Regions from separate parts of the Terriglobus sp. 2YAB30_2 genome, predicted to be linked through region 2. Evidence: predicted binding sites of a transcription regulator. Region 2 holds the regulator's gene; the other holds the start of a gene.
What was found. The regulator LexA, encoded in region 2, represses DNA repair genes until DNA is damaged. The targets are predictions, from matches to a motif close to CANTTCGCTTTTTATTCGC.
Positions count from the first base shown of each region.

Region 1 (4,652 bases), on a different contig from region 2:
GACCGATGATGCGCATGACGAACATAACCTGCTGCATCAGTGCATTGGCGGAGCGCAGGCCGTGTATCGGCACGGCTGTGCGGAGAGTGACGCCCTGTGCCGGATTGAAGAAGCTGGAGACGATGGAGATGGTGGCGAGAATCAGGTAGAACTGCATCGTCGCCCCGGCCCAGATCAGCAACAGACACAGAACCGCGCGTGAAAGGTCGCTGGCGATGAGCGTTCCCTTGAGTGACCAGCGGTCGACGAAGACACCGGCCACGATACCCAGAAGGGCAATCGGCAACTGATAGGCGATCTGCACGCCGGTTACCTGTTGCGCCGTGGCATGCAGGTTGAAGGTCAGCACACTGATGACGGCGAACAGCGCAAGAAAATCGCCGAAGTTCGAGACCACCTGGGCGTACCAGAGCCGGCGCATAGTGTTGATCTTCAATACCTCACGCATCGACATCGGTTCCGGGTGAACGTGCGGAGGCGCCTGTGCCTGGGTCTGCGTGCTCATATGGGTCTTTCCTCTAAAGAGCGTTTTCCCTATTGCTGAGTATCCCGGAAGGGCTGTGCAGCGGCGTTTTCATTTCGGAAAACGCCCATAGATGTGGAAGCTCCACGTTACTCCTATAGGGAAAAATGCTCTAACGCTAGAACGTGGATGCCGTGAGGAAATTGTAGGAGCTTAAACCCAAATTTCGGGAGTGACAAATGTCAGGTTCCTGATATTTCTTTCCAGCAACAGAGAGGTAGCTTCCACGGTGGGCATGCGCTTGGCTCCCAGCCCAAGATGGCTGCCGTCATGCAGTAGAAGGTTGGAGGCGCGGCCTTTCTTCCGATTGGCGGCGATGCCCCTCTCCAGGCGCTCCAGAAGTTGCTGCGGCGATGCGGGATTCCAGTCCTGCGCGGCGACATTCCACTCCACGGGGATCAGACCGAGCTCGCGCGCAATGCGAAGCGTGGCGGGGCGGCGGGCTCCGAAGGGAGGACGGAAGAAGCGGATCTTCTGTCCCAGGGTTTGCTCCAGGATGTCGTTGGTCTCGGTGAGCTGACGCCGTGTCTCTCGCGATGAGGTGATGGCCAGGTTCGGGTGGGTGAGGGTGTGATTGCCGATCAGGTGTCCGGCAGCAGCGACGCGCCGCGCCAGCACCGCTTCTGCTTTCACAAAGCTGCCCACCATGAAGAAGGTCGCATGGACCTGGTGCTGCGCCAGGATGTCGAGCAGCCGCAGTGTTGCATCAGGATTGGGGCCATCGTCATAGGTGAGTGCGGCCTGTCCTGGGTCTGACCCGGCAATGAGAGTGGCGCCATAGAGCTGGGATTCCGGACGATAGGCTGCGTACACAGAAACACCGATGCCAGCGGCAACCGCCGCTCCGGCAAGTACAGGGGAAAGCATGCCTCTTAATAATGCTCTTTGGAGACGTAAGCGCGGTAGGGAACTGAGGTGAATCCAGTTACATCGGTTATTGGGATATGGATATATCGAAATGGAAGAGCCCTGCCATGTGCTTCGTTCGTTACTTGGCGCGGTATCCGGCGGGTGATATTTTGCTTTTTATTCGCCTTTCTGGAGGGTTTCGTCATGCTGTTCGATTTGCCCAGTTACATCGCCATTGAAGGTCCCATCCGTGTGGGGAAATCGACCCTGGCAGGCATGCTGGCTGAAAAGATGGAGGCGCATCGCGTTACCGAGCCCGAAGACAATCCTTTTCTCGACCGCTTTTACCGGCAGGAAGCGGGCATAGCCTTTGCCACCCAGATGTGGTTTCTCGAGGCTCGGTATAGCCAGTTACAGGCTGCGGAGCGGAAGGCCGGCGGTGGTCTTGTGCGCCAGAGCGTTGTTTCCGACTACATCTTCGAGAAAGACAAGCTCTTTGCCTGCTTGAACCTGGGGGACGATGAGCTGAAGCTCTATAACCGCTTTTACGAGCCCATGCGTTCTAACCTTTCGACGCCTGACCTGGTGATCTACCTGAAGGCGACGCCCGACGTGCTGCGTACGCGACTGAAACGAAAGGGCGTTCCTGGGGAACGTGCTGTCAGCGAGGAGTACCTGGAGACGGTGATCGAGGCGTATGAGCACTTCTTCTCCCGCTACACGGCCAGCGATCTGCTGGTGATCGATACCTCGCAGATCGATTTCGTGCACAATAATCGGGATCTGCAGGCTCTTTTCCGTCGCCTGGATGCTCCGGTAAAAGGGACGCAGCATTTTCTGATGGTGGGATAGGCGCGATTCCCTTACAACTTCCACCATGGGACAGTGGTCCTAGAGAATAGGGCTCAGTACTCCATCGGGAGTTTGTTCCCATCAGGAGTTCTCAAAAGACATGTTCGATCGGGTTTTGATCTTTCTGATGGGGATGCTTCTGTTCCTCGGCTCGAGTGCGGCGCAGCAATCACCGACACCCGATACTCCGGGCGCGAGCGAAAGTTCTGGAACGCTGCTGAAGGTTCAGATGCAGGAGCGTGTCAGCTCCGCGGATGCCCGGAACGGTCAGGTACTGCGCGGTCAGCTTACCGCGGCCGTTACTCTCGAGGGCCGGACCTTCGCTGTGGGAGCTCCGGTGACGGTTACGGTGGTTGCCGTTGCCAAGGCAGGGGAGATCGACAGCGCGGGAGAGCTTTCGCTGCAGGTGGAAGCGGTTGGGCAAGAGGAAGTGCTGAGCGATGTCATTGTGATCCTGGGCAAGAAAGGCACGAACGAGCTTGGGGACGCGCCAGCCAAGGGAACTGAGGCTGTGGTGGAGGCGAAATCCGTGCTGACGTTCCATGTTTTTCCGCTGGGGCTTGCGTATCGGGAGCGTCAGGCCGGGGCAGGGAAGAGGTTGGAGTTGGCGGGGGCGGTCGGTACAGGTCAGTTGTCCGTGGAGTAGATCCGGATCTCGCTTCGCGAGATATCCCGCCCATCGCTTTATCACCCAACGAAGTTCGTCGGGGACCCGAATATCCCACATCTCGGCAGAGCCGAGATATGGGATATTCGGCACCCGGATTTGTGGCGCTCTAAAAGCAGGTCCTTCGCCTGCGGCTCAGGATGACCGCTATAAAACGAAAAGGTTGCTACTTGTTGGCGTTTACGTAGGCGAGGACCTCTTCGGCGTGGCCTTCCGGCTTTACTTTGGGGAAGATGTGCAGCAGTTTGCGGCCGGGGCCGATCAGGTAGGTGGTACGTTCGATTCCGGTTACCGGCTTGCCGTACATGGTCTTTTGCTTGATGACGTCGAAGTAGTTGCAGATCTTCTGGTCGTGGTCGGCCAGGAGGGGGTAGTTCAGGTCGTATTTTTCGGCGAACTTCTTCTGTGCCTTCACGGTGTCGCGGGAGATGCCCAGAACGACCACGCCCGCCTTTTTCAGCTTGTCGATGGCGTCCCGGAAGCCGCAGGCTTCGATGGTGCAGCCAGGGGTATCTGCTTTGGGGTAAAAGAACAAAACGACAGGTTTGGGGTCAAAGCTGGAGAGGGTGACCGGGTTGCCGTCCTGATCGTTGAGAGTAAAGTCTTCGATAACGTCGCCTGCTTGTGGTGGCATGGATGCAAAGGTACAGCGCCTGCGGTCTGAGCCGCAAGGCAGGGCTGCAAGGTAGCGGAACCGCGAGATTGGCCGTCTTATGAGTGTGATGAAAGTTTCCAGAGGAATCGGATTCGCCGCCGTGGCGGCGATGGTGGCTGCGGCACCCGCCCAGATGCACCGTGTTGCTAAGAAAGACAATGTCACCCGTGCGATTGGCGTCTATGAGTGGACCGGCGACGATATCAAGAAACCGCTGGCGAGCCGCCTGGTCCCTGTCTCGCTCTTCGTCGACGGAGATTATCAGGATGCCGGCCTTTACCTGGCGCGGCCTGTCCCCCTGGCACTGAGCACGGACGTTGTGTATGAGCTGCAGGACTCCGGCGAGCCCAAGGGATTGCTCGACCTGGACTTCGCCCGCAACCTGAAGCCGGACGCTGCCGTCAGCAGCGTGTACGACCAGGGATGGATGGGATATGGCAAGTGGCAGCCTTTACCGGTGGACAAGCCGAAGGCTCCGCAGAAGGTTGTCCTGGAATCCACCGACAAGGATGACAGCCGTCCCAAGCTCGGCCGCAAGGATAAAGATAAGAAGGACAAATCGGACTCGAAGGATAAGAAGGACAGCAAGAACGGCAAAGATAAGGATCAGAGCGGTGTCACTGGCGTCGGGGACGATCCATCCGACGACGCCGATCGTCCGACGCTGAAGAAGCGCACGGAGAAGGAGAAGCGCGACGCGATCAAGAACGACACTGCCAACGTGCAGACGCTGGGGGATCTGAACGACGACCCTGATCGTCCGAAGATCATGCGCGGCAAGCCGGCGAAGCTGGCCGAGGCGCCGCAGCTGAGTGGCATGCCGGCCAACCTGCATCAGATCGTTGCCGTGAGCGATGCCGCGTCGCGCGAGATCCACGACTTCACCTATCGTTTCCGCGATCCTTCAGAGAAGACAGAGATTCAGACCAAGCTGGAGAAGGTGGCCATGTCGCTGGTCGCTCCGCCTCCGGCTGCTACTCCTGCGCCGATCAAGACTGGTGGTGTGAGCCGTTCGACCGGAGCGCGCAGCAAGCTGAAGGCGGCTCCGGTGGCTGAGGCTCCGGCTGTGAAACTCGCCGATGAGAAGTTTTCCGCCTTTGAGCTCA
Region 1 covers NZ_JBFRFJ010000008.1:81,152-85,803, forward strand. The annotation lists gene AB4Y89_RS13400 (MFS transporter) at 1-505, opposite strand, end outside; gene AB4Y89_RS13405 (polysaccharide deacetylase family protein) at 677-1,390, opposite strand; gene AB4Y89_RS13410 (deoxynucleoside kinase) at 1,577-2,224, shown strand; gene AB4Y89_RS13415 (hypothetical protein) at 2,325-2,870, shown strand; gene bcp (thioredoxin-dependent thiol peroxidase) at 3,058-3,525, opposite strand; gene AB4Y89_RS13425 (hypothetical protein) at 3,614-4,652, shown strand, end outside.
Region 1: a site for LexA is predicted at 1,539-1,557, ahead of AB4Y89_RS13410 (deoxynucleoside kinase). Genes of this name have one in related genera too.

Region 2 (4,652 bases):
GATGGAAATGCCTGCCGCACCCAGGAAATAAATCCATCAACTTCCAGATCCGGCAACCAGTTATCGACAATAAGCGCTTCCGGAATACGCTGTTCCATGCTCGCCATGGCCTCGGCGCCACCGGAAGCGGCCTCTACCTGCCAGCGCAGGCCCTCAAGCGAAGTAACCCATCGAAAACGCCGGTCTCCGTCTGCGCTAACCACAACGGCATGGCGAACGGATACCGATCCGTTCGCCACCCTGGTTTCAAATGGCATTATTTTAGGTCCCCTGGCCCGTCTTGCATTGCTTCTCGAAGCTGCTGCCGCATCCGCATTGCGATGCCGTTTAAGCGCTCGCATTCCGTCAGACTGTCGGCTATGGCGCGACGCATACCCTCCTCGTCGCCCTCCATCTCTGCCAACTCTAAACGGCACTGCAGCGCCGTCAGCGGTTGGCACAGGTCATGCAGCATCACGCTCAGTTCCTGTACCTGTTCACGATCCATAATTGTCACGCGTGTCGCAACATCCGTGTTGTACTACCGGCGGCTACGCTCTGTGAACCTGATTTTTCCGGCATACCGCCGAGGAATGGCACATTCCGTAACCGATAACCCTCGCCTCGAACCGTTTCAATCAACGCGGCGCCATCTGACACTCCCTGCACGGTCAGCTTCCGGCGGAGGTAGTTGATGTATACGTCCACAACATTAGTGCCAGTATGGGATGTCGTCCGCCATACACCCTTCAAAAGCTGAGCACGAGAGACGGCTTTCCCCTTATGAAGCAGGAGGTACTCGAGCAGAGCATATTCCTTTGAGGTCAACTCGACTTCCACGTCGGCTACATGCACCTGACGGAGCATACGGTTAACTTCCAGGACACCGTACTTCAGAAGCTGATCCGGTGCGTGCTTTTTCCGGCGCATCACGGCGCGGCAGCGCGCTGTTAATTCATGAAAGCTGAATGGTTTGAGCAGATAGTCGTCGGCTCCGAGATCCAGACAGCGCACCCGCTCTTCGACCTGAGTCCGGCCCGTCAGTACAAGCACGGAGGTGTGGGGCAGCCTGCGGTGTACTTCCTCAAGCAGTTGAGCTCCATCCATTTTGGGCAAACTCAGATCCAGAACGACAAGCTCCGGATTCTCTTCCATTGCGTGACGGAGTGCGGCTTCTCCATCCTGTAACCACTCGACTTGATGACCTTCTTTTTCGAGTCCCTTCTTCAACAACATTCCAAGGGCTTTATCGTCTTCCACCAGCAGAATTCCCATTTGTTTCTCCAATTCACTGACTAACCTAGCGAAAAGCTGTAAGTTCCGACTCTTGCGTTCGTTCACGTCTTTGCAGATAAGACTTATGTACCTACCTTGATTCGTGCACAGGGGTAACCGCAAGCCTGCGTTACCAGGACTTTTTGGCCGCAGCCCCAAAACGGGAATCTAAAGAGGAACTTAGCCAGTTACCCCCTAACGTCTTCCCTGTTGCGATTCGCCTTTTATTCGCTAAAATGTCAGACATGGCAATTACCCGGCGGCAAAAGGACGTTCTCGACTTCCTCACCTCATTCACGCAGCGTTGCGGATATTCCCCTTCGTATGAGGAGATCGCCAGCGGCCTTGGCGTCAATTCGCTTGCCACCGTTCACAAGCACATCACGAACCTGCAGAACAAAGGTTTGTTGCAGCGTGCGCACAATCGGAGCCGCTCGATCGATGTTCTGCCGGCACGTTCTTCCAAGAAAGGGACCGACCGCCTGCCTCTGCTAGGCCGCATTGCCGCGGGACGACCGGTGGAAGCCGTCGAGACGGCTGAGACCATCTCGCTCAGCGATATTCTCGGCAACCGGGAGGTCTTCGCTCTCGAGGTCCGTGGCGATTCCATGCGGGATGAACATATCGTCTCCGGCGACTATGTTTTGGTTGAGCGCACCCGCACCGCCCGGGAGGGCGAAATTGTCGTCGCCCTGGTGGATGGCACGGATGCCACACTAAAGCGGTTTTACCGGGAAGGCAGCATGATTCGTCTGCAGCCTTCAAACTCCGAGATGGCGCCGATCTTCGCCCCGGCAGCCGCGGTAACGATCCAGGGAAAGGTCCTGGGGGTCTTGCGGAAGTATTAATTGCAAAGCAACAACTTCGGCTTACCTAATTTTCAGGGAACCAACCTCCTATCTCGCGCGTACTCCCTTCCGTAACCACCCACCGGAGGATCAGGAGTACCATGGCCGCACCCCGCAAATCCAAGCGCAAACTGTATATCTGGGGCGGCATCGCCGTCGTCGTCCTGGCCGCCGGCCTAACGTTTGCCATCAAGGCCTCCGGTTCCAGCTCGAAGATTGATGCTTCCCAGTTGTCGAAGGTTGAACGCGGCGACATCGCTCGCTCTGTAGTTGCCACCGGTAAGGTTCAGCCCATCGTCAAAGTCGAGGTCAAATCCAAGGCATCCGGCATCGTCACCAGGCTTTTTGCCGATATCAACCAGCCGGTCAAGGTGGGCCAGCCCCTTGCCCAGCTTGACCAGCAGGAACTTCTCGATCAGGTTGCCGCCCAGAAGGCGCAACTGACCGCCGCAGAGTCCAATGCCCGGGCCGCCGCCGCTGCAATCGAGTTCGACAAGGTAAACGCCCAGGCCCCCGATCTGCCCAACTTCAAAAACACCTATGAACGGGCTCTGGCGATGTCGAAGCAGGGCGTTGTCAGCCAGCAGGCGCTGGACGACGCACAGCAGAAGTACGCTGCCGCCGCCAATGCGCGCGATAAGGCCCTCGCCCAGATCACGGTTGACACCGCCAAATTGCACCAGGCGGAGGCACAGGTTGCGCAGGCGCAGGCATCGCTCAAACAGCTTGAAGAACAGCTTAGCTACACCAACATCGTCTCCCCGATCGACGGCATGATCCTCTCCCGGGACGTAGAGCTGGGCAATGCCGTCAGCTCCATTCTTGTGATGGGGTCCACCGCAACCCTGGTCATGACCCTCGGCGACACAACCCAGGTTTATGTACAGGGCAAGGTCGATGAGAGCGATATCGGCAAGGTTTACCTGGGTCAGCCGGCCCGCATCCGCGTGGAGAGCTTCAAGGACAAAGTCTTCAACGGCAAGGTCACCAAGATTGCTCCGTTGGGTGTCGAGAAGGACAACGTTACGACCTTCGAAGTACGGGTATCGATCGACAATCCCGGCGGCGAGTTGAAGGCCAATATGACCGCGAACGCCGAGGTCATCCTCGAAGAGCACAAGAATGTGCTTACCGTCCCGGAGCAGGCTGTTATCTACGATAAGCAGCGTAACGCCAGCATTGAGATTCCGGATTCCAAGGCAGAGAAGGGCCGCCGGAAAGTCCCCGTAAAAGTAGGCATCTCCAACGGCACAAGGACCGAGCTTCTGAGCGGTCTTAACCAGAACGACCAGGTCATTCTGCAGCAGTAAACTGCGTTTTATCGTGAAACCATAGAGGGAACAACCATGAAGATCCTTCGTACTCTACTTACCGCAACCGCACTCGCAGCCGTCGCCGTACTCGCCACGGCTGAGGACTTTTCCCGTACCCTCACTGTCTCCGGGTCGACCAATGTCAGCGTTTCCACTGGTTCCGGATACGTCAAGGTCGTTCCCGGCTCGAACTCGGAGGTTCGAATCGTCGGCCACGTTCGAGCCGGATCCGGAGGATGGTTCGCCGGTAATGCCGACGAACGCATCCGTCAGATTGTTGCCAACCCGCCCATTGTTCAGTCGGGTTCCAGCGTTACGATCGGTCAGACTCAGGGTAACAACGATCTTTATCGCAATATCGTCATCGACTACGACATCAACGTTCCAACCGCGACAACTCTCCGGGCCAACTCCGGCTCCGGTTCCGTCATGATCGGCGGAATCATGGGTGCAGTTACCGCTAATACCGGTTCCGGTGACGTTCAAGTCTCAAATATTGGCTCAGACGCGAAGTTGGAAACCGGATCGGGATCGATCCGCGCCGACGGAATTCATGGTTCAGCGACGCTTCAGACGGGCTCTGGCGACATTGAGCTTCGCCAGTCGGCCACCGGCGACGTACGCGCCCAAACGGGATCCGGCTCCCTCCGGATCCACGGTTTCAATGGGGGTCTGCGAGCCGGAACCGGATCCGGAGATATCGAAATTGACGGCACACCATCTTCTGATTGGAAGCTCGAGACCGGATCAGGTTCGGTTCGGCTTACCGTGGGGAACGCCAAGTTTTCCCTTAATGCATCCACCGGTTCCGGAACGGTGCACGTAGCGCAGCCCATCCTGATGCAGGGCACGCTCAATCGCCACCATGTCCTTGGCGCCGTCAACGGCGGCGGACCTGTGATCAAAGCTGAAACCGGATCGGGAGACATCGAAATCCGCTAACAGGTTTAACTTCCTTACCGCGGCGGAGAGTGCAGACTCCGCCGCTCTTTTTTTGAGCCGGGCCAGGGCGCCCGAGGCTTGCGCTGCACCTTCCACACCTTGCACACTCTAGAGAGAATGGCTCTACCGCCCTCGTCCGACCTTCGTCTCCTCGTCTTCGATCTCGACGGAACCCTCATCGACTCCCGGCAGGACCTCACCAATTCCGTCAACGCAATGCTGCGTCATCTGGGGAAGCCGGCTCTGCCGGACGCCGTCATTACCACCTATATCGGCGACGGAGCATCCATGCTGG
Region 2 covers NZ_JBFRFJ010000002.1:26,922-31,573, reverse strand. The annotation lists gene AB4Y89_RS02735 (sigma 54-interacting transcriptional regulator) at 1-257, opposite strand, end outside; gene AB4Y89_RS02730 (HAMP domain-containing histidine kinase) at 257-487, opposite strand; gene AB4Y89_RS02725 (response regulator transcription factor) at 493-1,254, opposite strand; gene lexA (transcriptional repressor LexA) at 1,500-2,102, shown strand; gene AB4Y89_RS02715 (efflux RND transporter periplasmic adaptor subunit) at 2,204-3,412, shown strand; gene AB4Y89_RS02710 (DUF4097 family beta strand repeat-containing protein) at 3,449-4,357, shown strand; gene AB4Y89_RS02705 (HAD family hydrolase) at 4,475-4,652, shown strand, end outside.